Regions from separate parts of the Lysinibacillus sp. BNK-21 genome, predicted to be linked through region 4. Evidence: predicted binding sites of a transcription regulator. Region 4 holds the regulator's gene; each other region holds the start of a gene.

Region 1 (7,575 bases), 2.0 Mb from region 4:
TGGCTAATAAATCATAAATTTCATTAAACTGTTTCTTTTGTAACACCATTTTTCGATAGATACTGTAAATATGTTTTGGTCGACCATAGACATCTGCGTCAATTTCAACCTCATTCAGTTGTGATTTCATCTCAGCCATCACATTTTCTAAATAAGCTTCACGTTCATCACGTTTTTTCTTCATCAGACTGACAATACGATAATATTGTTGTGGGTTTAAATAGCGCAGTGCTGTATCTTCAAGCTCCCATTTTACAGTCGAAATTCCAAGACGATGAGCAAGTGGTGCAAAAATCTCGAGCGTCTCTTTTGAAATGCGTCGTTGCTTTTCAGCAGGTAAATGCTTTAACGTACGCATATTATGAAGACGGTCTGCTAGCTTAATGAGGATGACACGAATATCTTGCGCCATAGCCACAAACATTTTCCGATGATTTTCTGCCTGCTGCGCCTCTTTAGATAAATATTTAATTTTCCCTAGTTTGGTAACACCATCAACAAGCACGGCCACCTCTTCGCCAAATTCACGTACCAAATCATCCCGTGTAAAATCCGTATCTTCGACAACATCATGTAAAAAACCTGCCGCTACAGTTTCTGGGTCCATTTGTAATTCAGCTAGAATACCTGCTACTTGTACTGGGTGAATAATATACGGTTCACCAGAGCTACGGAATTGCTCAATATGGGCATCCCTTGCTAATTCATATGCTTTTTTCACGAATGCGACATTTTCATCATTCATGTAGGATTTGACTAACTCAAAAACGTCCTCAGGAGTCAAAATTTGCTCTTTCGCCATAACATGTCCACCTTGCTCGTCAAATTTTTCAGATTAGATATAAACTTAATTGTATAAAATATTGTGGTCTATTGTAAAGAGACTGTATCATTTAGTTTAGTTAATCTCGTGAACAGTTCGAAAAATGGAAAAAATATTCTTCTTTTTAATAAAAAAGACCCTCTGCGACTTCACGTCACAAAGAGTCCTTGTTTCGACAAATTGATTAATGTAATTGATTGTAAGCTACAGCAATTTTCGCGCCGACTACTGCATTGTTTTTCACTAATGCAATGTTGGCATCAAGACTTTTACCTTCTGTTAATTCTTTAACTTTGCCAAGTAAGAATGGTGTAACATTTTTACCTTGAATGCCATTCTCTTCAGCTTCAACTAAAGCTTTTTCAATAATGTTTGTAATAAATGCATGCTCTAATGCTTCAGACTCAGGAATTGGATTTGCGATGACAGCCCCACCTTTTAAGCCTAATTGCCATTTCGCAGATAGCATTTCTGCAATTTCTTCTGGCGTATCTAATTGGAAGTTTACATCAAATCCACTTTGACGTGTGTAGAATGCTGGTAATTCATTCGTACCATAACCAACCACTGGCACACCTTTTGTTTCAAGATATTCTAATGTAAGACCGATGTCTAAAATAGATTTTGCACCCGCACAGATAACGGCAACATTTGTTTGTGCTAATTCTTCTAAATCAGCAGAGACATCCATTGTTGTTTCCGCACCACGGTGTACACCACCAATACCACCTGTAACAAAGATTTCAATACCTGCAAGCTCTGCACAGATCATTGTCGCTGCAACTGTTGTAGCACCTAATTTTTTCGTTGCTAGTAAGTAGCCTAAGTCACGACGTGAAGCTTTTGCAACACCTTGAGCATTACCGAACATTTCTAGTTCTTCATCTGATAGACCAATTTTAATTTTTCCATCAATTAATGCAATTGTTGCTGGGACTGCACCATTATCGCGAATAATTTGCTCAACTTCACGCGCAGTTTGCACGTTTTGTGGGTATGGCATACCGTGTGAAATAATTGTTGATTCTAACGCAACGATTGGTAGACCTTTTGCTTGTCCTGCTTTTACTTCTTCTGATAATACGATGAATTCTTTCATGTTGTTATTCCTCCATTTCATTTTTCAACAAATCTACTGATAATTCAGGTCTTACTGTATAAGGAGATGCCAATGTATTTTTTGCATTGGTTAATCCAGCATCAATACATGTCTCAAAAGATTGTCCAGTCAGCCAACTGTGAATAACAGCGCTAACAAAGGCATCTCCTGCTCCTGTCACATCTTCAATTTTGTCAATCACTTTAGCGGCAACATGACAAGGGGCAATCGTTGTAGATGCTGCATAAACGCCCTTGCTACCAGCCGTGATAATGACATGCTCCGCACCTAATTGTAGGAGCTGTTGTAAAGCTTTTTCATAATGGGTAGCGTTTTCAATTTTATGTCCAACAATCGTTTCCGCTTCATCTGTGTTACAAATAAACCAAGTTACGCCTTGTAATGTTTCAGGTAGTCGATTCATTTTTGGCGAAGATACTGGCACAATGACAAGTGGAATATCACGAGCAAGGGCTACTTGCTGGATATACGCCACTGTTTCTTTTGGACAGTTTAAATCCAAAATAAAACAGCCCGCGTTTACAAGCATTGTTTCATGTTTTTTCAACAAGCTCGGTAACAGAAGGTCGTAAACTTCCATATTTGCTACAGCTAGTGCTAGCTCACCCTGTTCATCCATGATGGCAGTATAAGAACCTGTGGAAGCCTCTGCAAGCTGCTCTACATAACGTAGATTCATAAAGGATTCCGAAGCCTCTTGGATCACTTGCCAATCAGCATCCTTACCTGCCGTTGTCAGTAACGTCACTTGGTGGTTTAATCTGCCTAAGTTTTCAGCAATATTTCGACCAACGCCACCTACACTAAAGGAAGAACTGGCAGGGTTAGATGTTCCAAATTGAACATTGCCCTTGACATGGAATTTGCGGTCTAAATTAGCTCCACCGATGCAAATAATTTCATTTTCCTCGGGTAATATATAAGCACGACCTACAATTTTCCCTTGCTTCGTTAAACTAGACACTAAATTAGCAAGCACAGGACGCGACAGATTCATTGCATCTGCCATTTCTTGCTGAGACATAAACGGATTCTGGCGAATTAAAGCAAGCACCGCCTGTTCTCTTTCATTCATAGCATCACCTTTTATTATATTTGTTTATATTATAAACTTTTGTTTGTGTTATGTCAAAAGATTCTTTATTAAAAAAGTTGAACCTCATCTTACTGAGGTTCAACTTTTTTTGTTTATGCTTGCTGAGGTGTTTGTTTTTTAACAATGATGACGAATAAACTGGCCATTGCACAAAACATTCCTGCAAGAAAAAAAGCCCATGTATAAGAGTTAAAAAATTTATAAATTAACCCTCCACCATACGCTGCAACCGCCGCTCCTGCTTGATGTGAAGCAAATATCCACCCATAGATAATACTGCTTTTTTGCATACCAAATATTTGTCGTGTAATACTGATGGTTGGTGGCACTGTAGCAATCCAATCTAGTCCGTAAAAGATCGTGAAAATCGTTAATAAAACAAATGATCCTTGTGCAAGTGCATAAGGGAGCAATAATAGAGATGCGCCTCTTAACAGGTAATACCAAAACAATAACCACCGATTATCGAAGCGATCAGATAACCAGCCAGACGCAGTTGTGCCTAATAAATTAAAAATGCCCATAAAAGAAAGGAATGAGGCGGCAGTGACTAAAGGAACGCCAAAGCTAATACAATAAGAAACAAAATGAGTACCAATTAATCCGCTTGTCGATAGCCCACAAATAAAAAAGCTACCTGCTAAGAGCCAAAATGCTTTAACCTTAATCGCCTCAAATAAACCTTTAAAAGCCATAGCTATTGGATTCTTCTTTTGCTGTATTTGTTGTTCCTCTATAGCCTCCTCTTGTCCATAAGGAGTTAACCCCATATCCTGAGGTCTATTTTTTATAAAAAGCGCAATCATGAAAAACATTATGATACTAAGGAGTAGCATTAATGTGATAGCCCATCGCCAAGAATAGTGTTCAATAATGATAGCTAGAACTGGTAATAAAATTAACTGGCCCGTGGCTGTACTTGCCGTTAAAATACCAACCGCTAATCCTCTGCGTTTTACAAACCAATGATTCGCAACATATGGGCTAAGGACAGTTAAAAAAAGACTTGCTCCAAGACCAATAATGCCCCCCCAAATAACGATTAGCTGCCAGGATTCACTCATCAAAAATGTTAAAGTCATTCCTAATACTAAAGTTGCCATAGCACCTAGCATCATTTTCTTTAAGCCAATGACTTCAAGCAACGCAGCCATAAATGGTCCAGATATGCCATATAAAAACAAACTTACAGCAAAGGCTAAAGCAATGGTTGAACGATCCCAGTGAAATTCTTTTTCAAGAGGGTCGATAAACACGCCAGATGATGACATTGTAATTCCTGCGACAATTATCGAGAAAAATGTGACGATTAAAATAAACCAACTATAATGAACACGCTTCACCTCAACACCTTCTTTTCTTTGATAGACTACAAAACATGTATATACATGTTTAAGTCTGCTTATTTCATTTATATGTATATACATGTATAATCATAGTAATCGTTCATAAAGCTGTCAAGAAGGAATTTCTAGTTATTGGGTGTATACTTATAATTAGTAGAATCCCCTTAAAGGAGTACTGTCGATGAAGAATCAACTTAAAAATATTGATTATACACAAATTTGTGTTTGTGCAAACCTTAGAAAAAAAACAAGGGTTGTCACACAATTATATGATAAGCTGCTACAGCCTACAGGTTTAAAAGTTACACAATATTCAATGCTTGCACATATTGACCTTCAACAAGCTGTCTCAATCAGCCGTTTAGGTGAAATTTTACAACTGGATCAAACCACTATAACACGTAATATTAATCTATTAAAGCAACATGGCTATGTTGAGTTAAAGCGAGATACCAATGATGCTCGTACCAAAAAAATAACGCTCACTGAAAAAGGTTTAGAAAAGCTGCATGAAGCAGCACCTATTTGGCAAGGCATTCAAGATAGAATTATCGAGGATATTGGAACCGAAAAATACGCAGATTTCTACGATACCTTGCGAACAATGCAAAAAATTATTCAAGCCTATGACGAAGTATAAAAAAAGCGCCCACAGTATAGGGCGCTTTTTGCCATGCTCTTAATATTGAATAAGTGTTTTAATATTTAAATCGCCAAGCTTTTCGCGACCATTTAATTCTAGAAGTTCAATCAGGAATGCACAGCCTACTACCTGACCACCTAATTGTTCTACTAAACGAACCGTTGCTTCAACTGTACCACCAGTCGCTAGTAAATCATCACAGATTAAAACTTTTTGACCAGGCTTAATTGCATCATGATGCATTGTTAACGTATCTTTACCATATTCAAGACCGTAGTCTGCACTAATTACCTCACGTGGTAATTTACCAGGTTTACGAACAGGGGCAAAGCCGATTTCAAGTGCATAGGCAACTGGACAACCGATAATAAAACCACGTGCCTCAGGGCCAACAATAATTTCAGCGCCCACTTCTTTTGCATATTCTACGATTTGGTCTGTTGCATATTTGTATGCAGGACCATTATCCATAATTGTTGTAATATCTCTGAAGGTAATGCCCTCTTTCGGCCAATTTTCAACCGTTGTAACGTATTGCTTTAAATCCATGTTATTGCGCCTCCTACGAAACGTTATTCGTCCGCTGATGTTAAACGTTCATCAAACCATTGTTTTAATTCTATATAAGGAGCATAGACAAGCTTTTGCTCCATTTCAATCTGTTCTGAACGTTGTTTGTAAGACGGTGCCTCTGTTAGTGCTTGTTTTGGAGCATTCACGTTGACAGTCGTCAGTCCACTCTCCATTTTAACAAAATCAAGCTCAAAAAACACCTGTGTCATAAATTTTAGTGTATCTAATGGCCACCCCGTATGCTTCGCTAAATCTGCGATATGCATATCAAGCGGAAAGGCTGGTCGATTTTTCAAGAACTTATAATACCAAGCAAATTGCTCACGAGTAGGTAGACCACTGAAGTATTGCGAGTCAGGCATATAAAAATGAGCATAAATACGTGAAGGGGCTGTCTTCTGTAAAACGTCCTCTAGCTTTTGAACATTGTGTGGCAAGTCTAAGAGCACGATGTAATCACTTTGTTCAATATTTGAAAGGGCTGGGTCAACCAGTGTAATAGGTTCACCGATTAATGATTGATAATAGGTCATCGTTTCTGGACGAAAGGCGATAAACCGGGCCACGTCCTTCGGTACCGTATTCAGCCATCGAGCTGTTTGACGGATACCACGAATATCAAATAACTGCCATTCTGTAGTTTGGACATCCTCGATCATAAATTGGGCTTTTTTACGTCCCTGCCATTCGTTAATTTGCAAATCGCCTATAAAGGAAACTTTGATGCCATACGTTAATTCATCATGTAAATGCCCTTTGTTAAAACCAACACTATCCAATTTATCATAGCCGTTTGTTATTTCCATTTTAATATGATTCTCGCCCGCTCCAATTTTACGCATGGAGGCGATTTCTACATCCTCCAGCACATACACAGGCTTAGGGAAATCTGTGCCAAATGGTCCTAGTGTTGAAATTTCCTCAATAGCATCCGCTGAAATTTCATCTATGCTGAGCGGTATATCAATATGCACTACAGGTGTTAATTGCTCCTCTGTTAAACAGGCTCTTGCCTGAGCATCTAAGCGAGTACGTAGTTCATCCACATGTTCTAATGATAAGGTCATACCTGCAGCCATAGGATGTCCACCAAAATGCGGTAAAATATCTCGATTTTTAGCTAGTTCATTATATAGATGAAAACCTTCAATACTTCGAGCAGAACCTTTTGCTATGCCCTTTTCGGGATCGAGTGACAGCACAATCGTTGGACGGTAATACAGTTCAACGAGACGTGAGGCTACAATTCCTACAACACCTGCGTTCCAGCCCTCGCCAGCAACAACAAGAACTAAGGAATTGCCGATTTTTTCATCTGCTTCAATCAGTGCGATGGCTTCATCTGTAATACTTTTCACAATATCTTTGCGCTCGGTATTGCAGGCATTTAGCTTTTTTGCCAATGCGGTTGCTTTAGCATTATCCTCCGCCATTAATAATTCGACACCAGGAGCTGCTTCACCTAGACGACCAACAGCATTCAATCGTGGACCAAAATAAAAGCCAATCGTTTCTTCTGTAATTTTCATCTGCTCTGTACTGGCTATGTCACACATCGCTTGTACCCATGGACTAAGGGAACGACGCATTTCTTGTATGCCCCTCTTCACGAGATAGCGATTTTCATCCACCAACGGAACCAAATCTGCTACAGTGCCAATCGCCACAAATTCTATTAGATGGCTTGGTAGTTCACCATAAAGAGCATGTGCCAGCTTAAAGGCTACCCCTACTCCTGCTAGCTCGCCAAATGGATATTGCCCTTCTGGTATTCGGGGATGAAGAATAATATCTGCTGGTGGTAGCTCCTCACCTGGCTCATGGTGATCTGTCACAATGACATCCATACCAAGCTCCTTTGCTACTCGAATAGGCTCAATACCAGATATACCATTATCCACTGTAATGATTAACTGTACACCATCTTCATAGGCCTCCCGAAATAGGGCTTCATGCGGGCCATAGCCATGGATA
Region 2 (7,575 bases), 100 kb from region 4:
TATTCAACGCTTCTTTGATATAGAACCAACAGAGGTAGCTATGAAAGAACGTACATTAAATATGGATGTTCAAAAACCAAAAATTTATGTAGGTTTAAAAGCGAAAGACACTAATTTATCAGGTCAGGACATGTTAAAGCATGAGTTGTCGGTTCAAATTGCACTTGAGCTTATTTTTGGACGTACCTCTGATTTTTATGAACGTGTTTACGAGGAAGGTTTAATTGATGAGACTTATGCTTTTGATTTTACCTTAGAAAATGGTTTTGGGTTTGCCATGATCGGATCAGATTCAGCAGAGCCTGATAAATTGGCAAAAACGATTATGGACGAATTAGCAAAATATGAAGGAAATAGCCAGTTTGATCGTGCTGGTTTGGATCGTATAAAACGCAAAAAAATTGGGTTCTTCCTACGTGCACTAAATTCGATCGAGTTTATCGCAAACCAATTCACACGATATTCCTTTAATGACATGAATTTATTTGATGTAGTACCAGTACTTGAGACATTAACTGTGGATGATTTACAAAAAGCATTCGCTTCTATCCAAGGTGAAACACAGCAAACGGTCTTTAAAATTCTGCCAAGTAAGCAGGATGCACAGTGAAAAAATTTGCCCTTGTTTTAGGTGCATCAGGTGATATCGGTCATGCCATTTGTCAAAGCTTAGCTGAGGACGGCTGGTCTATCTATGTACATTATTCAAACAATCAAAATGCGGCACAGAGATTATGTGAAATGCTTTCCGAAAATTTCCCTGCACAAGAATTTATGCTTGTACAGGGGGATTTTTCAATTGTTAATGGAGCAGAATTAGTAGCCGCGCAAATTTTCAATGTGCAGGCTATTGTTTTTGCCAATGGACAAGCCCACTATTCATTGCTTGAAGATACGACAGTCGAGGATATGGATGCTTTATGGCGTGTTCATGTTCAAAATCCTATGAGACTAACAGCTTTACTTTCTGGAAAACTTCGCAAGCATGAAGTGAGCTATGTACTATTTATAGGTTCCATTTGGGGAGAAGCTGGCTCAGCGGGGGAGGCACTTTATGCAACTGTTAAGGGTGCGCAACATGCTTTTGTTAAATCCTATGCAAAAGAAGCGGCATTATCTCGGATTAGAGTGAATGCTATTGCTCCTGGTTTTATAAATACCTCAATGAACAGCCATCTAAATCAAGAAGAGCTTCAATACATTTTGGACGATATCCCACTAGGCTCCATTGGACAAACAAAAGATGTGGCTGAAATGGTACGTTTTTATTTGTCTGGTAAAGCTGATTATGTGACAGGACAAATCGTACGATTAAATGGAGGCTGGTACATATAATAATCTCTTTTGCACATACTACTTGTGTAAAGGAGGAGGAAGAATATGACCATTTTAGAAAACTGGCAAAAATGGACATCGTTTTTAGGACAAAACGTTATGCAAGCTGAATCAAGCGGTATGCCGAAGAAAATGATTCAAACGGCTGCTGTCCAAATTGGGGAATATTTGGCGACTAATGTCGATCCTAAAAACGAACAAGAGCGAGTGCTGTCGGATTTATGGGGCGTTGCCTCTGAAGATGAAAAACATGCATTAGCGAATTGTGTCATTAAGCTTGTACAAAATAAGCATGTGCAGTAAATAAAAGAGGAGAGCCAATCTCCTCTTTTTGCTATACAATAAACTTTTTATCTGTGAAAACGGGAACGTATGTAAGCCTATTTAACAGTCATCAAAAAAAATTAGTAAATAACACTGTAATTCCATGTATTCTAACTTTCCATTACATAAAAAATCAGCTATGATGGAACTTATAAAGGATTTTTTACGTTAACTAATAGGAAGGGAACGAGTGTGTTGAGCGATTGGTACTTTGAATATGAAATTCAGGTGAATCGCCCTGGATTATTAGGAGATATTGCTTCACTTTTAGGGATGCTTCGTGTCAATATTATATCAATAAATGGTGTAGATGAGGATCGACGTGGTATGTTAGTGCATACAGACAATGATGAGGCAATTGAGCGTTTTCGTACAATTGTTTCGACAATGGAACATATTAACGTAACCAAATTTCGACAACCAAAACTTCGCGACCGTTTAGCCATTAGGCATGGTCGTTATATTCCTCGAGATGCAGATGAAAAAAACACATTCCATTTCGTAAGAGATGAATTAGGTATTTTAGTCGACTTTATGGCAGAACTCTTTAAAAAAGAGGGACATAAGCTGATTGGTATTCGTGGCATGCCACGTGTTGGAAAAACTGAATCCATAGTAGCCGCCAGTGTCTGTGCCAATAAAAAATGGATCTTTTTATCATCTACAATGATTAAGCAAACAGTTCGTAATAAGCTTGTGGGAGATGAATTTAGTCGTAACAATATTTTTATTTTAGATGGTATTGTGACTCGACGTTCATCTGATGAGAAACATTTGCAATTAGTGCGTGAAATGATGAATATGCCTTGTATCAAAGTTGTAGAGCATCCAGATATGTTTGTTCAGCATTCAGAATATAAAATAGAGGATTTTGATTATATTATTGAACTACGTCATCACACTGATGAAGAAATTACTTATGAAATAATGGAAAAAAATCATATGTCCGAATCGGATTCTTTTGGAGGATTTAATTTTTAATTTGATGTTAAAGTAGGTGTTATTAGTGGCAGAATTAGGGACTCGACTGAAAGAGGCGAGACTGTCTAAAGGCTACAGCTTAGACGATTTACAAGAAATAACGAAAATCCAAAAACGTTATTTAGTAGGAATTGAAGAGGGCAATTATTCCATTATGCCTGGTTCGTTTTATGTACGAGCTTTTATCAAACAATATGCAGAAGCTGTTGGGTTGGATGCGGAAGAAATCTTAGAGACATATAAAAATGAACTACCGAGCACTCCAAACGATCAAGTAAGTCAATCGATGACGAATAGCCCCAGCAGAAGAAAAGTAACGAAAGGCCCTTCGAATAAAATGATGGAGGCTATGCCAAAAATCATTGTTGCTTTATTTATTGTAGTCATTATTGTGGCTATATGGGTGCTATGGCAATCAAAAAACAGTCCAGGGACAAGCGAAGAAGTAAATCCAACTCCTGAGATTGAATATGACACAAATGTCAAGCCAATTGATAGTGAGAAGGATAAAAAAGAACAAGAAAATAAAGATGCACAGAAAAATGATAAAGAAGATACAAAAGCTACAGAAGAAACACCAACTGATGAAGATGACACTGATCAAACTGAAGAGATGAAGCAAACAATTTCCGCGGGTACTGTTGAAGCAGATGGAGCGACAACTTCTTATACGTTAACAGGGACGGATACAATGAAACTGAAAATTGAAATATCAGGCCCTACATTTGTTGGTATTCGCAATCAACAGCAACAAGAAATCTTAACAGATACGCGTGTCTATAATGCCGGGGAAGTAGTTGAATTTGACGCCTCAACACAAAACTATGTTCGTATTCGTCTCGGTAATTCAACGCAAGCTAAAATCTATATTAATGACGAACTTCTAACGTATGCACAACAAATTGTAACGCAAAATATCGTCATCAATTTCAATAAAGAACAGTAGTCATCACATGATGACTACTTTCTTTCATCATGAAAGGTGTTAGAAAAATGAACATTCCAAATAAAATTACCATCTCTCGAATCTTACTTATTCCATTCTTTGTCATTGTTATGATGTTTGATTTTGGCTGGGGAACATTATCACTTTTTGGTGCAGAGATGCCAATTCATCATTTTATAGGCGCACTTATTTTTATCTTTGCTTCAACAACCGATTGGGTGGATGGTTATTACGCACGTAAGTATAATCTTGTAACGACATTTGGGAAATTTTTAGATCCCTTAGCTGACAAGTTACTTGTCTCAGCAGCCTTTATTTTAATGGTCGAGCTTAAGATGGCACCTGCTTGGGTAATTATCATTATTATTAGTCGTGAATTTGCTGTAACGGGTTTACGTTTGATTTTGGCAGGTGGAGGAGAAGTCGTAGCTGCCAATCAGCTTGGTAAAATTAAAACTTGGGCACAAATTGTAGCGATTGCTGCTGCTCTTTTACACAATACAATCTTTACATTGGTTGGTATTCCATTTGATACAATCATGCTCTATGTTGCATTGTTCTTTACACTTTGGTCAGGATGGGATTATTTCTATCTAAATCGACGTGTATTACTTGAGTCTAAATAAGAAAGGTCTTGGGATCATGAATGCTGAAATTCTTGCGGTTGGCTCAGAACTATTATTAGGTCAAATTACGAATACAAATGCGAGATTTATCTCAAGCCAGCTATCCGAGCTTGGCATCAACGTTTTCTATCATACCGTAGTAGGCGATAATGCAAAGCGTTTAGAACAAGCTATCGAAGTGGCAGAGTCTCGTGCAGATCTCATTATTTTTTCGGGAGGACTTGGTCCAACAAAAGATGATTTAACGAAGGAAACGATTGCACGTCATCTTGGTGTTTCTCTTGAGTTTGATGAAGTAGCATTGACGTATATTGAGCAATTTTTTGCTAAACGAGGACGTCCAATGACGGAAAATAATCGTAAACAGGCATTAATTTTAGCTGGGAGTGAAGTATTAGCTAATCACCATGGAATGGCTCCAGGTATGATCTTCACAAAAAATGATCGCACTTATATTTTATTACCAGGACCTCCAAAAGAGTTAGAACCAATGTTTCAATTTGAGGCTAAACCTAAACTTGCTGCGATGCTTAATGATGGAGGGATCATTGCATCACATGTTATGCGATTTTATGGAATTGGTGAGGCCGAGCTTGAAGTACAAGTTCAAAATATTTTAGATGCACAAACCAATCCAACAGTTGCTCCACTTGCTTCTGATGGTGAGGTAACGTTACGCGTAACAGCTAAAGCCGCAACAGAGCAACAAGCTGGCCAGCTTATTAAGGCAAAGGTTGCAGAAATACAAGCACTTGTTGGTGATTATCAATATGGTGTAGATGATGATTCCCTTGCCTCAAAAACGGTAGAAATGCTACTGGATAATGAGCTAACAATTGCGGCTGCAGAAAGTTTAACTGCTGGTTTATTTCAATCTGAACTTGCGGAAATTCCAGGGGTAGGCAATGCACTTATAGGAGGCGTTGTTACCTATGCAGCAGATGCGAAAGTAAAACAGCTAGGCATTTCACAAGAATTAATTGATACACATGGTGTTGTGAGTGCTGAGTGTGCAGCGGCAATGGCAAGTGCTGTTCGTGAGAAATTTGCTACAAATATTGGGATTGGTCTTACAGGAGAAGCAGGTCCCACTGCACACGATCATCAGCCAGTAGGTACGGTTTGGATTGGTATTGCCATAAATGACGAGGAGCCGCTTACATATTTACTTCATTTATCAGGCATGCGGAATACGAATCGACTCCGTGCGGTGAAATTTACATGCCATTATTTAATGCAGCTTTTAGAAGAACGTGGCTACACAAAACGTTATTAAAATAGAGTAAAACATAGGAATTTGGGTAGAGGAAAACTATCCAAATTTTTATTTTGAAGAAAAATCGAATAAATGTTCGCTTTTTTCTTGCGTGTTTTCTCAAAAACAAGTATAGTAGAGATAGATAAAAACAGTGAACAGTTTTCGAAGGAGGAAAATGAATGAGTGATCGTAAAGCAGCCTTAGAACAGGCTCTAAAACAAATTGAAAAGAATTTTGGTAAAGGTTCCATCATGAAACTCGGTGAAAAAACCGATTTAGAAATTGCGACATCTTCAAGTGGTTCACTTGCACTTGATGCTGCATTAGGAGTGGGTGGATATCCACGTGGACGTATTATTGAAGTATACGGTCCAGAATCATCGGGTAAAACAACTGTTGCTCTACATGCCATTGCTGAAGTACAAGCAACAGGTGGACAAGCAGCATTTATCGACGCTGAGCACGCATTAGACCCGATCTATGCACAAAAATTAGGTGTCAATATTGATGAGCTATTATTATCACAGCCCGACACAGGTGAGCAAGCACTTGAAATCGCAGAAGCATTAGTGCGCAGTGGTGCTATTGATATTATCGTCATTGACTCTGTTGCTGCCTTAGTGCCAAAAGCTGAAATTGAAGGGGATATGGGTGACTCTCATGTCGGCCTACAAGCACGTCTAATGTCTCAAGCTTTACGTAAACTTTCAGGCGCGATTAATAAATCAAAAACCATTGCTATTTTCATTAACCAAGTTCGTGAAAAAATTGGTGTCATGTTCGGTAATCCAGAAACAACACCAGGTGGACGTGCGCTTAAGTTCTACAGCTCTGTCCGTTTAGAAGTGCGTCGTGCAGAAGCTATTAAACAAGGTAATGATATTGTTGGTAACCGTACTAAAATTAAGATTGTTAAAAATAAAGTAGCACCACCTTTCCGTACAGCTGAAGTAGATATTATGTATGGAGAAGGAATTTCTAAAGAAGGCGAAACAGTCGATTTAGGCGTAGAATTAGACATTGTACAAAAAAGTGGTTCTTGGTATGCATATGGCGATGAGCGCTTAGGTCAAGGACGAGAAAATGCTAAACAGTATTTAAAAGAAAATACTGCTGTCCTAGAAGACATAGCAAATAAAATCCGAGCTTCTTATGGTATTGCAGCTTCTTCTTATACAATTGCTGCCCATGATGATGAAGAAGAGATGGATGAAGAATTAATGTTACTTCTGGAAGAAGAATAATTAATGATTGCATTGTTCCCACTTTATTGAGGGGGCAATGCATTTTTTTGTCTATATTCTTAAATTTTTACACATAATAAGAGAGAGGCTATGTGTTTATTTCTTATGTACTGTTTTTTTTAAAATTGTATTTAACATGAAAAATTTTCTAGTGAAATAGTAATAGGGAAAAAATTCACTGAATGGATAGGACTTACTTTTTTTGGCTAAGGTGGCGAACATACGCCTGACTATCCTTGACAGAGCATGAGGCTAGCTATACAATTAAATATGTATAATTTCTGAATTATGACTTTAAATAGGCAGTACATTTTATCCTCATTTAGCAAATGTTTTATAGTGAAATATCCTTTAAAATGGATGTCTAAACGCCTACTGGATGAAGATAATGCCTTTGGCCAATGAAACGGGTTTTGCATAAATTTTAACAAAATCTGGTGCATTTTAGCTAAGGCGACATAGATGTATGCGCCGACTGAAACTGTAATACCCAAATAGCAAGAGGAGGTGTTCATATGGATGGAATTACTATCATCTCCGCTTTGCTTGGACTCATCGTTGGTGCCGCTGTTAGCTATATCTACATGAAAAAAGTGAATGACTCAAAAATCACTGGTGCTAAACATGTCGCTGAAACAATCGTTGAAGAAGGAAAACGAGAAGCGGAGGCAATGAAGAAAGAAGCACTACTTGAAGCCAAAGATGAAACTCACAAATTTCGTACTGAAGCTGAAAATGACATTCGTGAACGTCGTTTAGAACTTCAAAAACAAGAGAACCGTTTATTGCAAAGAGAAGAGAATCTTGATCGCAAAGATGATGCTCTAAATAAGAGAGAAGCTGGCTTAGAGCGCAAAGAAC
Region 3 (7,575 bases), 2.0 Mb from region 4:
ACTCTAAATGAGTTTCAGAAAATTGAAAATTCTGTTTCCGGGTTGGCTTCTGATGCCTTGACAGAGATGAATAGACAGCAAGAAATTCTTAAGCAACTGATAAAAGAGGAATTTTATGAATGGGACGAGGAGTTCAATAAAGGCTATGAAATGATATATACGGGGACGATAGAAGATTCAACGGCCACTATTAATCAAGGTTTAAGTTGTATTCTATCGGTATTTTCTAAAGATATTGCTTTTAAAAGCCAGAAAGAGTTTGATGATTTGTTTTTTGATAATAACTCTGTATTCAATATGTAGGGGGAGAACCAATGATATTGGAAGGTATATTAATAGGTGGTGCTATTAGCACAGTATCTAAAATGGTTCAGTCTGATAAACTTAATGCGCAGGCTGAAAAAATTAATGTTCGAGCTTTTGAGAGAGCAGCTGAAGCAGAAGAGAAAGTTAGAAAACAAAATGAAAAAACTCAAGCAAGCATGTCAAAACTTATAAATCGAAAACGAGGTATTTACCAAACTTCAATAGCAACATTTTTGGAATTATATAAGGACTTGCAAAACATAAATTTTGAAGAAGGAGAAGGTCTAAAGGAACTTAGCGCCACTTCCCTTACAACTGTAGCAATAGAAGAGATGAAAGATATGGCAGGAGTATCAAGAAGTGATTTGTCTGACTCACAGATGGTTACAACGTACATTTTTACTGGCATTTCCGGACTTATAAAGAAGGAAGCAGAAATGAATCTTTCGACAGCAAAAATAAGAAGGCATCATGCCGAATTGATAGAAAAACAATCAGAAAATATTTGTATTGCACTTGATGCGGTTTGTCAACGTTCAGAACGTATGGCAGAAATTTTAAAGAATCTGAATGCACTTTTTATGAAGTCACTAAAATACTCTCGCAAAATAGTTGAAAGAAATGGAATTGATAGAAACAAGTACACCTTAAAAGATAGAGAAATGATAATGGTATGCTTCAATTTTGCTAAAGGAATAAAGGATATATTAGATGTTCCACTACTTGATAAGAATGGTGAAATAACAAAAAAATCTCTTGAGGTAATAGAAACTGGAGAAATCTTTTTAAAGAAGATCAATAAAAGTGTTCAATTTTAGGGGATGAAAAAATGAAGAAAATATTTGTATCAGATAAATGTATTGCTTGTGGAGTGTGTGTTGTAAATTCTGAATTTCTGATGGAAACTCCTGATGGTCGTGCAATACCAAAGGAACCTGGACTGATTACGGCTGAGCAGTATATAAAATTTCAAGAAGTTGTAAATGACTGTCCAGTAAATGCCATTTCTGTTGAAGATGAATTGATATCAGCTCTAGATGGGTCAGAAGCTATTATAAAATTGAAAACTATGATAAACGAAAAAATAAAGAATTTCAAAGTTCCTTATCCTAAGAGTGAAGAATTTGATTTTAATGATAAAAATTATGAAGCTCCATCGCTAATATCTCAAGGATTATCCAAAACTACATATAAATCATATGATAAGGCTAATAATGAAGGATTTTATGTGTTTAAAAATACAATGTATTCCCAACAGAAAGCGCTAATTCAGGCAGTGTGTGTTGAATATAAAACAAGACAATTAAAGAAGTTTGCTTACTATGAAAAAGAACAAGGCAATTATTACTACGATACCAATATGGAAATATCAAAAATGTTAGAAGAAGCTGTAACACTAGGGCAAGCTATATCGAGCAATAAAATGAATCTACCAGTTAATTTTTGTGATTTTGAGGTTGGACCAGATAAAGGTTTTGATGGTGATACATGGGCGTGGGCATTACGCAACTTAGAGCAAATAGACTGGACTAGTAAGATGAAAGATGAAGATTTTTATAGAACATATATCAATGTTGAAGAATATTGTGAGGAATATAAGTATTCACTATATGAAGTAGAGAGTACATTTAGAGAGTATATTGTTTATGGATTATACATGCAACTTTCAGATAGAGTGGATGAAGCGATTGATAGTACATATAAAAAATATTGCGAAGTATTTAAGAAAACACTAAATGAGAAACTATCATTATTAAAGACAGAACTCAAAAGATGTTCCATGTTTGATGATTCTGTGGAAATAAAGCAGGCAGATTTGATTAGAGATATTAATTCACTACTTAGCGAAATAAAATCGACTGAATTAAAGAAAGAAATTGTTTATCATAGTGTGGATTGGAGTTATGATAGTTCTTTCAGGTTTTCTTCGTATAGTAAAGCCAGTGAAGCCGCTGGAAATAGAACAGATCGATTTTATAATTCATGTTCCAATTACTTGGATACAGGTTACGGTGATAGAATAAGTGAAGATTTAGCAAGTAATTACAAAAATCAATTTGAAGGGATTATGAATACTTTTAAAACTAAGCTACAGGAAATATATGATAAATATGATATGGCATATCCAATTACAACTCTAGATATTGATTGTGATAAGTACAGAATCAGTATGGATATAACAAGTTATGAAGACGTTAGTTCAAATATCAACTGGGATATTAGAAAATTCATAGATGATAAAATTATTGGGTGGGGTGGGGTATTAAATAAAAGTGAATATTTTACTTACTCAGATGTAGATTACGAAGTGAATGAAAGTATTACCTGGAAGCAAGGTCTTTTTGGAGAAAAGAAAGTTCCTATCTATAACTATCTTGCAGATTTCGGAAGATGCCGAAGCGGGTTTGATAAAGCGGTTAGTTTTTGTTGTGATTATGTTTTTGAAAGTAATTATTTAAAAACATTTAGGACGAAAATGCTAAAATCTTTAGAAATGGAAGTGGAGGAAAAAATTCTATCCAAAATTGTGTTATTACAGAATACCTAGAGATTACTGTTCTTTATGTAAAAAACCAGCCTCACCAAGCATTATGCTTAGGTGTTACTGGTTTTTCATTTTTTGCCCCGCTTGAAGCTGTTCATTTAAGTTTTTCTTCAATTCCTAAGTGGACGCTTCTTTGGGCGGTCATTTTTGTCTGCGAATGGAGTTTAGACGCTACTTTTTGTCGAGCATTCGTTCGCTATATGCTATAATCGAAGACGATGATTGTGAGGGATTATAGATGTATGATTATTTAAAAGGACAAATTACTCGTATTACACCTGAATTTATTGTGCTGGAACAACAGGGGATTGGGTGGCAACTTAATACGCCCAATCCATTTGCTTTTCGAACATCTGCCCTTGAGCAACAGATATATGTTCATTTGCATGTGCGAGAGGATGCGCAAGTTTTATATGGCTTCCCTAACCTAGATCAGCGTGAGTTATTCCGTAAGCTTATTTTAGTGTCAGGAATAGGACCAAAGGGCGCTTTAGCGATTTTAGCTACAGGTAATCCACAACAGGTTATTAGCGCAATTGAGCGGGAGGACGAAGCGTTTTTAGTGAAGTTCCCTGGAGTTGGTAAAAAAACAGCACGTCAAATGATCCTCGACTTGAAGGGCAAACTTGGTTCATTATTAGATACACTTGAATTACCTAGTGCAGAAGATGAATTACCTTTATTTGGTGTGAATGCCTATAAACATGAATTAGAAGAAGCCCTACTTGCCTTAATGGCTCTTGGCTATTCTGAAAAAGAGCTAGAAAAAATTAAACCACAGCTAGAGGATAACGATAAACTTGAAACGACAGATGCCTTTATGAAACAAGCATTGCAACTACTGCTAAAATTAAAATAAGGAAAGGAGGAAAGGTGCATGTCTGAACGTATGATGGCAAGTGAAGCAGGGAGCTATGATGAGCAGTTTGAGTTATCTTTACGTCCTCAAAAATTAGCACAGTATATTGGGCAACATAAAGTAAAGGAAAACTTACAAATATTCATTGAAGCGGCAAAGCTTCGCCAAGAAAGTTTAGATCATGTGTTGTTATATGGACCTCCAGGACTTGGTAAAACGACCTTAGCGTCTGTTATCGCAAATGAGATGAATGTTAACGTACGCATGACAAGTGGCCCTGCGATTGAGCGTCCAGGAGATTTGGCAGCTATTTTAAGTTCACTAGAGCCTGGGGACGTTTTATTTATTGATGAAATTCATCGACTGCCCCGTGCTATTGAAGAAGTATTATATCCAGCAATGGAAGACTTCTGCTTAGATATTGTGGTAGGAAAAGGTCCTGAAGCACGTTCTGTACGACTTGATTTACCTCCCTTTACCCTTGTAGGTGCAACAACAAGAGCGGGTGCTTTATCAGCTCCTCTAAGAGATCGCTTTGGTGTGTTGCTGCGCCTAGAATATTATGATGACCGATCGCTTGCAGAAATTGTTGTGAGAAGTGCACATTTATTTGAGGTAGAAATAGAGCAAGTAGCAGCAATGGAAATGGCGAGACGCTCACGTGGAACACCTCGAATTGCCAATCGTTTATTGAAACGAGTGCGAGATTATGCACAAGTGCTTGGAGATGGTATGATAACGGAGGGTCTTGCACAGCAAGCATTAGAGCTGTTACAAGTAGATCCTAGAGGGCTTGATCATATTGACCATAAACTTGTAACCAATATGATTGAGCGATTCCGAGGAGGCCCAGTAGGCTTAGATACTCTTGCTGCATCAATTGGTGAGGAACGGGTTACGATAGAAGATGTATACGAGCCTTATTTGATGCAAATTGGCCTTATTCAACGTACCCCGAGAGGAAGAGTAGCCACACATTTAGCCTACGAACATTTTGGATATGAGTATCCCCAACAAACATAAAGAAGGAAGTTATTTTCATGCGTGTAGAAGATTTTGATTTTGAATTACCAGAGGAGCTTATTGCCCAAACACCATTAGTGGATCGTACAGCAAGTCGATTAATGGTCGTGACACCGGGCTCAAATAAAGTGGAGCACCACCATTTCGCCCATGTATTAGACGAGCTACATGCTGGAGACTGTCTTGTACTAAATGATACAAGAGTTTTACCTGCTCGTTTAATGGGTGTAAAAGAAGAAACAGGTGCACATATAGAAGTATTGCTACTGAAGCAAATGGCTGGTACAGATGAGTGGGAAACACTTGTAAAACCAGCAAAGCGTGTAAAAGTAGGAACAGTCATCACATTTGGTGACGGTTTATTAACAGCTACATGTACAGGTGAGCTTGAACATGGCGGACGTACATTTGAATTTCAGTATAATGGTATTTTTTATGAAATATTAGAGCAACTTGGTGAAATGCCATTACCTCCCTATATTCGTGAAAAACTAGAGGATAAGGATCGTTATCAAACCGTTTATGCCAAAGAGCGTGGTTCTGCTGCAGCGCCTACAGCTGGGCTGCATTTTACAGAGGAGCTATTAGCTCAAGTGAAGGCTAAAGGCGTAGAGGTTGTCTTTATTACCCTACATGTCGGTCTTGGCACTTTCCGTCCCGTTAGTGTAGACTCGATTGAGAACCATGAAATGCATGCAGAATTCTATAGTGTTACAGAACAAGCAGCAAATACAATTAATCGCGTAAAGCGTAACGGCGGCAAGGTAATAGCTGTTGGGACAACCTCTACTCGTACATTAGAGACAATTGGTTCTAAATATGAGGGAGAAGTGCGAGCAGAACAAGGTTGGACGTCTATTTTCATCTATCCAGGCTACAATTTTACGGTGGTGGATGGGTTAATCACAAACTTCCATTTACCAAAATCAACACTAGTCATGCTTGTTAGTACGCTAGCTACTCGTGAGACCATTTTAAGTGCTTATCAGCAAGCTGTAGAAGAAAGATATCGCTTCTTTAGTTTTGGTGATGCAATGTTTATACGTCCCAAAAAATAATAGTGGATAAAATCGGAGTACTGTTTTTACTTCAGATAAGAAAGGATTATTTATTTTATGACACAACCAGCAATTCGATATGAACTACTTCATACATGTAAACAAACAGGAGCACGTCTTGGCATCGTTCATACACCACATGGTTCCTTTGAAACACCAGCATTTATGCCTGTTGGCACACAAGCAACGGTGAAGACCATGTCACCAGAAGAATTAAAAGAGATGAATGCCGGTATTATTCTGTCCAATACGTACCATTTATGGCTTCGTCCAGGTAATGATATTGTCAAAGAAGCAGGCGGACTTCATAAATTTATGAACTGGGATCGTCCAATTTTAACGGATTCAGGTGGTTTCCAAGTATTTTCACTTAGTCAATTCCGAAAAATTGAAGAGGAAGGAGTTCATTTCCGTAATCATCTCAATGGAGATAAATTATTTTTGAGCCCAGAAAAGGCAATGGAAATTCAAAATGATTTAGGCTCTGATATTATGATGGCCTTTGATGAATGTCCACCATATCCTGCGACACATGACTATATGCTGAAATCAGTTGATCGTACAACTCGTTGGGCAAAACGCTGTAAGGAAGCACATCAGCGTCCAGAGGAGCAAGGTTTATTTGGCATTATTCAAGGTGGAGAGTACGAAGATTTACGCCGCCGCTCAGCAGAAGCGTTAGTAGAACTAGATTTCCCAGGCTATGCAATTGGTGGATTATCCGTTGGAGAACCGAAAGATGTGATGAACCGTGTTTTAGAATTTACTACGCCAATGATGCCTGAAAATAAACCTCGTTATTTAATGGGTGTTGGCTCACCAGATTCTTTAATTGATGGGGCAATTCGTGGGATCGATATGTTTGACTGTGTACTGCCAACACGTATTGCACGTAATGGAACACTGATGACATCAGAAGGACGTCTAGTAGTGAAAAATGCAAAATATGCACGTGACTTTGGGCCGATTGATCCGAACTGTGACTGCTATACATGTAAAAATTATTCTCGTGCCTATGTTCGTCACCTTATTCGCACGGAAGAAACGTTCGGTATTCGTTTAACATCCTATCATAATCTACACTTCCTATTAAAATTGATGGAGCAAGTACGTGAGGCAATTCGTCAAGATCGCCTTGGTGATTTCCGTGAAGAGTTCTTTGAAAAATACGGCTTTAATGGGCCAGATGCAAAAAACTTTTAAACTAGACGAATAGGATCATTCATGCGCTAAATTAAAAAAAGGACATTAGGCATCCCCTAATGTCCATAATCAATAGCAATAGTTTTGCAAATCATTCAAAACTTTGTAAAAAGTGAATATTTCTAGCAAAATATTGTCAATCATAGAAAAAATATTAGTAATTGAGAAAATTTTTGGGCTTGTCCATCGCTTTTTAATGGTGGAATAGTCTATACTAAAAAAGTGAGATTTGGAAAGGGGGCAAGATGCTATTATGGATCAATTATTAGGATTAGCACCAATATTATTAATGTTCGTTGCAATGTGGTTTATCTTAATCCGTCCAGCTAAAAAAAGACAGCAGGAAACACAAAATATGCAAAGTAGTTTGCAACGTGGAGATAAAGTCATTACGATTGGTGGTTTACACGGTGTTATTGATGCAATTGAAGACACAGCAGTGACATTAAAAATTGCTGACAATGTACGAGTGAAATTTGACCGTCAAGCAATTGGACGAATTGTCAATGACAATCAGTAACAAAGAAGAAAAGGCTTACAATAGGCGATAGCTATATTGTAAGTCTTTTTTATACAATATT
Region 4 (7,575 bases):
GACCGAATAAATAAAGAGTACCCTTTCCAACTGCCAAATCATGTTATCATCGAAAGTTTTTCTTCCCTTCAGTAGTTTTTTACAAAAAAAATTAGCAGGAATATTATTTTCCTGCTAATCTTTCTTGGTGCTCTTGGAAACGACGATGTACTGTCGCCTTACTTACCTCAAAGCCTAACCCTCTAAGCGTTATAGAAATTTCTTCAAAGGTAAATCCACGTTTGCGTAGCTTCACAATTTCCTCTACAGGTAGATCTTTTCGCTCCTGCCCCTGCGGATTACCTCGATTCGATAAATTATTTTCTGGACGATAACCGTTTTCTACAGCACGTCGCATACCTCGTCGAATTTTAGCATTATGGATTCTACGCTGATATTCCTCTACAATCGCTAAAATTTCAAGCAGCATCGTATCCATTTCATTTAATTGGACTGGGCCTGCATCACGCATAGAAAAAACATCAGTTGCTGACTTTTGTAATAAATGTAATACAGCCATCCTTGCATTGCCTCGTCCTAAACGAGTTTCATCTTGGACAAAAAGAGCATTAATGTTCTTATCTTTTATAAAATCAAGCATCTCTAGCAAGCCTTCACGTTCTACATCATAGCCACTATGTTGATCTTTAAACACGCCCTTCACCGCATAGCCTTGCTCTTTAGCATAGCGCAGCAACTCTTCCTGCTGGCGCTCTAATGAGGAGCTTTGTGTTTCTTTTTCAGTACTTACGCGACAATAGACAACAGCCGATAGTTGATTATTTATCATTGTTCATTTCTCGCAATTTCGATAGTATTGATGGGACTGGCTTGATCACTCACTACAGGAATAACTAGAGATTTTCCCGCTACAATTTTAATATCTGCTAGTTCATTTTCAGTTTTTACAAGCTTTATCCAATCATCAGTACTCATCTTACCACGATATTGCTCGGCTAACGACCACAAGCTATCCCCATGTTCGATTTGAATTTCTGCGTAACTAACTTTTCCTGGATCAGTAATGTAAAGGTATGCTGCAAATAATAAACAAGCTCCTATTAAAATTGAGATATGTGTGTTTTTCTTCAACCATGTCATAATCATTACCCCTTTTTAAGAATGTTTGTTCGGAATGTATGTTCCTATAATAAAGCGAACAAACGTTTTTGTCAAACACTTTTCGAACCTATGTTTGCATACATGTTCGCATTCTGTTATACTATCAAATAAGAAGAATGATTTTAGAAAAAAGAGGTGAGCACTCATGAAAAAAGTTTCGAAAAGACAAGAGGACATTTTAGCTTTCATTAAGGAAGAGGTACGAGCTAAAGGATATCCGCCATCAGTACGTGAAATTGGTGAAGCAGTTGGACTTGCTTCCAGTTCAACTGTTCATGGACATTTAGCTCGATTAGAACAAAAAGGCTTTATTCGTCGAGATCCAACAAAGCCACGTGCAATTGAAATTTTAGAGCCTGAAGAATCCATTCAAAAACAACAGGTGATCCATGTCCCACTTGTCGGGAAGGTTACAGCTGGTTCTCCAATTACAGCAATTGAAAATATTGAAGAATACTTCCCATTACCCGATACGTATGGCACAAGTGAAGATCAATTGTTCATGCTAGAAATCATGGGGGAATCAATGATTGAAGCTGGGATTTTAGATGGAGATTTAGTCATTGTAAAACAAAAGGCAACAGCTAATAATGGGGATATTGTTGTAGCTATGACAGCTGAGGATGAAGCAACTGTAAAACGTTTCTTTAAAGAGAAAAACCATTTCCGTTTACAGCCTGAAAATTCTTCTATGGAACCAATTATTGTCGATCAAGTTTCTATTTTAGGACAAGTTGTAGGTCTTTATAGACGTGTACATTAACGATTAAAGCAGATTTTGAGGATTATGTTCCTTCTAAGAGCATGTATCCTCTTTTTTACGCAAAAAAAGAATCCACATACGATTGGATTCTTTGTACAATGCCTCTTCTAAGCTTCCTTCTTAAATTTTATGCTCGCTTCAATAAAGGCTGAAAATAGCTTTTGAGCACTCTCATCTCCTGCTATGGCTAGTTCCTCAGGATGCCACTGAACAGCTAAGCAAAATGGCATCTCCTCATGAACTACCGCTTCGATAATACCGTCGTTAGATTTTGCCGCTACTTTTAATTTTTCTGCTAAAACATTCACCGCTTGATGATGAAATGAATTCACTGCTATTTTCTCTTGTTCAACGATAGTCGCTAATAGATTGTCAGCAATAACCTGTACAGAATGGGTAGCTACAGCTCGACCTGATTGCTGCATATGTTGGAGTAACTTGGTACTAAAGTGATCACTATCAATATCCTGATATAAGGTACCACCTAATGCAACATTTAGTATTTGAATTCCTCGACAGATCCCGAAAATAGGCATCTTACGTTGGAATGCGGCTTCAATCAATGCTAACTCAATCGTATCTCGCGCTGGATGAATTTTTCCAAGCTTTAATGAAGGCTCAGCCCCGAATAGAAATGGGTGCACATCATGACCACCAGATAATAATAAACCGTCTGTAAGGGCTAAAATCTGGGCTGCCTCTTCTTCTACTCCAATTGGAATAATCAGTGGAATTCCACCTGCTTCAATGATGCTTTTACTGTAAGCAGCATTTAATCGAGAGGATAAATCATCCTCAACAAAGGCTGTAATACCAATAATCGGTTTCACTTGCTTCCCTCCAAATTCTTGAAAATTGCACAATTACCAAAAGCCTAGATACCAATTAATTAATACATCGCCATAGAAATAAACAATAACTGCGGCCAATGCAATAGATGGCCCAAACGGAATGGGTGTTTTTCTCCCCTGTTTGTTTTTCGATAACATGGTAATCCCGACAATCATACCAATAACTGCAGCTAAAAATAGCGTTAACAGTGTATCAATCGTACCCAGAACGAGACCAATTAAAAAGAATAATTTAATATCGCCTCCACCCATGCCACCGTTTGATAGCACAGCAATGATATATAATATGCCAAAACCAACCACAGCACCCACAAGAGAGTCCCACCACGGTGTTAATGGTGACAGCACTCGTCCAATAGCTAGCAAAGGTAAAAAGAATACTAACACCTTATCTGGAATTAGCATATATGCTAAATCTGATACAACGATAATAATTAATAAAGAGATAAAAAAGAGTGCTACTATCAATTCTATGCCCCAGCCTAACTGCCCATAAGCAAAGGCAAATAATACACCTGTCATTAATTCTATGACTGGGTAAACCCAAGAAATTTTATTGCCACAACCCCGACATTTTCCTCCTAAAAATACATAAGACAAAACTGGTACTAAATCAAGCGCCGTCAGTCGTCTCTGACATTTTGGACAATGTGAAGGAGGATGTACAATCGACTCCTTCTGTGGTACACGTAAGCCAACTACATTATAAAAAGAGCCAAAGACAAGTCCAAATAAAAAAATAAAGATCGTATAAGCCATTTCCAATTTTATGTCCTCCTAAACCAATAGGCGCCCATACAAATGAAGTATGGTGCGCCTATCAATAAAGTTATTGTTGTTCTTCGTAATAGAACGTCGTCACTTGCACTGTTGCCTTTAACGTAAGATCTGCATCTTTCTCAAGCTGTGCCTGCTCTCCAGGCAATTTAAATTCAATCTTATCGGTTTTCATGATACGCTCTAATTGTTCAACCTCCTGTAAAAAGCTTTCAAGAGAATTAAAATCAAGCGCACCCACCTCTAATATAAAAGTAACAAGCTTTAAATTAGTTGGTAAAGAGTCCTTCGAAAGAGATGCAATCGGTGTAGTAGTCTCCTTGTTCTCCTGATCACCATTGACCTCTGCTTCAGCCTGCTCCAACATATTAAGATCATTCGATTCATCTGAAGGTGTCACAGTGCCGTCCTCACCTTGAACAGTTAAAGACAGTACACGAGTTCCTGTCACCTCTTCAATCTCAGCTAAATCAAGAATAATCTTTTCAACGGCTCTTGTTACAGGTAGCTTTTGTCTTAAGGCTAATATATTGATAGTAGGCTGTCCCTGCTCTTTGTCTAATTGTGCTAGTTGTTCTTTGACACTAGCTAATTCTTGCTGCACCTGCAATACATTACTCTCTTTTTCATTCACTTCATCCAATTTTGGTGAAAGCAAATAATAATACAGCGCAAATAAAATAGCAGCTATCAGCGCCAGTAACAAGATCATAGACGAATTTTTACTACTCGTTAATTTATTCATGAGCGTCGTCCTCCAGCTAAATACATAAAATCGATTGTCGCTGTAATGGACACTGAATATCGCGGTACTTCTTTAAATTTTTGTTGGGGTGTTAACACCCTTTGTTCACCTAGCTCTATTTCAAAGTTTGAGACAGTGTTAATTTGAGCATCTGTAAAATAGCTACTCATTAAAAGTCGCTCCACATATTTCGATATATCTGTCATCGTTTCAAAATCCACTTCAATATTCACCGAGTTCTCTCCGAAAACATAGCTACGTAAATAGGAATGAGTTGGTAATAAAGTTTTTGTTTCATCAATTAACGGTGTTACAGGATAAGAAACGCTTTGAATAAAAGTTACTGACTTTTCCAACGAACCCTGATCGACATTTTGTCGTGCGTCTAGCTCTTGCTGCAATTGATCAAGCTGTGTTGTTAATGCCTGTTCCTCTGCAGTCAATCGTGACAATTCACTATTGGATGTAAAAAATAAAAAAAGTAAATAAGCTACAATAAGTCCCACAATGACAATCACCAAGCTATAAAAAAGCTTGGGAGAGGTTGTTCTTTTTTCAAGTTGTGGTAAGAGGTTTATATCTGGAACCATTAACGAACCTCCTTCAAAGCTAAGCCAAGCAACGTTGAAAATTCTCGCTTAAAGCGCGGAAACGATTTCTCAATTTTTTTCCCATCGACAACCCTTAGTGGTGGTTCTAAATTAGAAGCTAGTAAGTTCCCAATTGATTTCAATAGTGGGTTATCGCCAAGCATGATAATTTCATCCACTGTTTTTTCACCTTTATGTAAAGAAAACTTAAAGAAATTCATCATCCGATCAATCTCCAAAACCTGATCCATTACGACCATTTGATAATTCTCTGATTCGCCATTATAGATAAATTGATAGCTAGACTCATTCTCTTTCTTCCCCTGCCATTGCGTCATATCTACTTCAATAGTTTGATAGCGCAAAAACTCCACTTGGCCATTGGAAAAAATACTGATGGAGAGTTCATTAATCGACCATTCTGCAATTAAATATGTTTTATTAGGCATTAATAAGGACATGTGCTCTAATAAACGTATATTACAAAGCGCACGAATATCGGCAGCTTCGGGTTCTAATGAAACATCTAACAGCATCCCAACCAGTTTCGTAATCTCTTCAGAAGGTGCAGCAAATAAGATAGCCTTGCCGTCCTCGGCATCTGCATCATACACATCAATTAAAGGGTCTTGAAATGGTAAATGAATAGAATGTCCCAATTCCATTTCAGCATATCCTCTTAATTCCTGAGGCTTTACATCTTTAGGGTGCTCAAAGTTTTTTAATAGAACCGTCGTATCAGGGACAAACATACGAACAGCCTGTTTTTTCCCTGTCCATTTCATTACTTGCTCTTTAATTACCTCAAAAAGAGCTACCTCATCGATAATAGTTCCATTTTCAACGATTCCAGCTGCTAAAGGGTATTCATAGCCCTGCCACTGATTAGGCTCTGGTCCTTTCGCCACAATCGCACGTAGCACATAATCCTTCAGTTCAATCGAAACATGCGACTTTCTTTTTCTCTTAAACATGTGAAAAGACCTCCTTATCCTACTCAGTATAAATGATTTTTTCAATTAGTCATCCATTTCCCAGCCAGAAACGCAAATTTTCCTGCGCTTCTGAATGGGTTGGGAGGACTGATTAAGGTGTCGTTGGAACGCCCGCTTTTGTCAAATTCTTATTTAAATTATTTTCAGTTATAGATTTTCCAGAAAGATTTGTTTTAGATCCGTCTAATTTTAAGTCATCAAATCTTGAATAGGTGATTGTCCATTCTTTAGCCGTGTCATTATAGTCTACTTTATCACCAGACTGTAGCACTATGCCATCCACAAAAGGTTGTAACTCAGTATTACTACATGAATTATCCACACAAGCCCCATCAATATAAGCAATCTTTGCCCCTGAGAGAATATTTGATGCTTCCGCTAAAATTGCACGGTCCTTCGACTTATTAATAATATTACCAATTGCAGGTACAGCGATTGCTGCGATAATTGCTAGGATAACAATTACAGCTAATAGTTCAACTAATGTTAAACCTTTCTCATTTTTCAATAGTTTTTTATTTTTCCATTTTTTTAACATAATGAAATCCTCCTTAATAGTTTTATATGAAGTGTGTGTACACGCGCTTCTGAACATTATGGCGAAGCTGCACAATCTCGCCCTATACATTTGCCACCAGTTCCCTTGCTGCCCTTACGAATATCGTCTGCAATATGCTGTAAGGTGGCATTATCAAAATTAATATATTTTCCATTGCTGTAATAAATCGCATGCGCATTGAAGTAATAGGTGCCCTCGATAAATTGGACATTGGCACTCTGACCCTCTTTATCTGCCTCTAATATTTTGCCAGCACTGTCTAAATAACCGTCGGATACTAATTTTTCCACTTCGACTATTTGCCATTGATTAGCGGTTGGATGCTCCATAAAATAAAACTGCGCAGCATGAATAACATTAATGGCATCTGCTTTTAATGCCTTATAACGTGAATTATCAATGACATTACTTATAGCTGGAATTGCAATGGCAGCAACGATAGCTAGAATAACAATGACTGCCAATAACTCGACTAATGTCAAGCCCTTTTCGTTCTTTACCCTAATTTCCATGTCCAGTCTCTCCTTTAATACTTAACCATGAAGATACCTACTTGCCGCTTCCTTTTGTTAGCAAATCTAAGTAGATATTTCCCATTAAGCGGAACAAAAGGGCATCCATATAAATATTGTAAACATTACATATTTTCATATAGTTGGAACATTGGTAAGAATATAGCCGCAACGATGACTCCAACAACTAGAGCCAGTACCACAATCATTAAAGGCTCAATGAGTGACTTCATGGTATCGACAGCACGGTTTACTTCCTCTTCATAAAAATCAGCGATCTTTTCGAGCATGTAATCCAAGGACCCTGTTTTCTCGCCAATTGATGTCATTTGTGTTACAAGCGGTGGAAATAGCCAGCTTTTTTCAAGTGGCTCTGATAATGTGCCACCCTTTTCTAAATTATCGCGCGCTTCCAGTACTACTTTCCCCATTACCGGATTACCACCAACCTTTTCGACAATTGTTAAGGCTTGTAAGATTGGTACGGAGCTGCTAAAGAGTGTTGACAAGGTTCTTGTCATTCTCGCGATAATATCCTTTTGCAAAAGCTGTCCAAAGATTGGCATACGCAGTAAAAATACATTGACGGCATAATGAAACTCTTTATTATTTTTATAGAAATAGTGAAGGCCCACTACTAATACCAATAGCCCTAAAATCACAAGGTACCAAAACTGAATGA

What was found. The regulator LexA, encoded in region 4, represses DNA repair genes until DNA is damaged. The targets are predictions, from matches to a motif close to CGAACATATGTTCG.
Region 1: a site for LexA is predicted at 3,051-3,064, ahead of ACMGGO_RS06245 (carbohydrate kinase). Genes of this name have one in related genera too.
Region 2: a site for LexA is predicted at 5,554-5,567, ahead of recA (recombinase RecA). Genes of this name have one in related genera too.
Region 3: a site for LexA is predicted at 3,034-3,047, ahead of ruvA (Holliday junction branch migration protein RuvA). Genes of this name have one in related genera too.

The regions. Positions count from the first base shown of each region.
Region 1 is NZ_JBLQTS010000001.1:1,241,331-1,248,905, reverse strand. It holds gene ACMGGO_RS06255 (RelA/SpoT family protein) at 1-802, opposite strand, end outside; gene ACMGGO_RS06250 (pseudouridine-5'-phosphate glycosidase) at 1,008-1,922, opposite strand; gene ACMGGO_RS06245 (carbohydrate kinase) at 1,927-3,018, opposite strand; gene ACMGGO_RS06240 (MFS transporter) at 3,132-4,382, opposite strand; gene ACMGGO_RS06235 (MarR family winged helix-turn-helix transcriptional regulator) at 4,567-5,025, shown strand; gene ACMGGO_RS06230 (adenine phosphoribosyltransferase) at 5,065-5,577, opposite strand; gene recJ (single-stranded-DNA-specific exonuclease RecJ) at 5,601-7,575, opposite strand, start outside.
Region 2 is NZ_JBLQTS010000001.1:3,351,136-3,358,710, reverse strand. It holds gene yfmH (EF-P 5-aminopentanol modification-associated protein YfmH) at 1-610, shown strand, start outside; gene ymfI (elongation factor P 5-aminopentanone reductase) at 607-1,335, shown strand; gene ACMGGO_RS17205 (DUF3243 domain-containing protein) at 1,381-1,638, shown strand; gene ACMGGO_RS17200 (DUF3388 domain-containing protein) at 1,855-2,640, shown strand; gene ACMGGO_RS17195 (helix-turn-helix domain-containing protein) at 2,657-3,586, shown strand; gene pgsA (CDP-diacylglycerol--glycerol-3-phosphate 3-phosphatidyltransferase) at 3,634-4,212, shown strand; gene ACMGGO_RS17185 (competence/damage-inducible protein A) at 4,229-5,488, shown strand; gene recA (recombinase RecA) at 5,650-6,714, shown strand; gene rny (ribonuclease Y) at 7,230-7,575, shown strand, end outside.
Region 3 is NZ_JBLQTS010000001.1:1,218,879-1,226,453, forward strand. It holds gene ACMGGO_RS06125 (hypothetical protein) at 1-303, shown strand, start outside; gene ACMGGO_RS06130 (hypothetical protein) at 315-1,124, shown strand; gene ACMGGO_RS06135 (ferredoxin) at 1,136-2,854, shown strand; gene ruvA (Holliday junction branch migration protein RuvA) at 3,090-3,710, shown strand; gene ruvB (Holliday junction branch migration DNA helicase RuvB) at 3,729-4,733, shown strand; gene queA (tRNA preQ1(34) S-adenosylmethionine ribosyltransferase-isomerase QueA) at 4,751-5,791, shown strand; gene tgt (tRNA guanosine(34) transglycosylase Tgt) at 5,849-6,994, shown strand; gene yajC (preprotein translocase subunit YajC) at 7,248-7,514, shown strand.
Region 4 is NZ_JBLQTS010000001.1:3,248,148-3,255,722, forward strand. It holds gene def (peptide deformylase) at 1-75, shown strand, start outside; gene ACMGGO_RS16705 (YneB family resolvase-like protein) at 104-769, opposite strand; gene yneA (cell division suppressor protein YneA) at 766-1,080, opposite strand; gene lexA (transcriptional repressor LexA) at 1,247-1,864, shown strand; gene ACMGGO_RS16720 (gamma-glutamyl-gamma-aminobutyrate hydrolase family protein) at 1,972-2,694, opposite strand; gene ACMGGO_RS16725 (prepilin peptidase) at 2,728-3,480, opposite strand; gene ACMGGO_RS16730 (hypothetical protein) at 3,545-4,237, opposite strand; gene ACMGGO_RS16735 (PilN domain-containing protein) at 4,234-4,827, opposite strand; gene pilM (type IV pilus biogenesis protein PilM) at 4,827-5,801, opposite strand; gene ACMGGO_RS16745 (prepilin-type N-terminal cleavage/methylation domain-containing protein) at 5,914-6,360, opposite strand; gene ACMGGO_RS16750 (prepilin-type N-terminal cleavage/methylation domain-containing protein) at 6,417-6,893, opposite strand; gene ACMGGO_RS16755 (type II secretion system F family protein) at 7,019-7,575, opposite strand, start outside.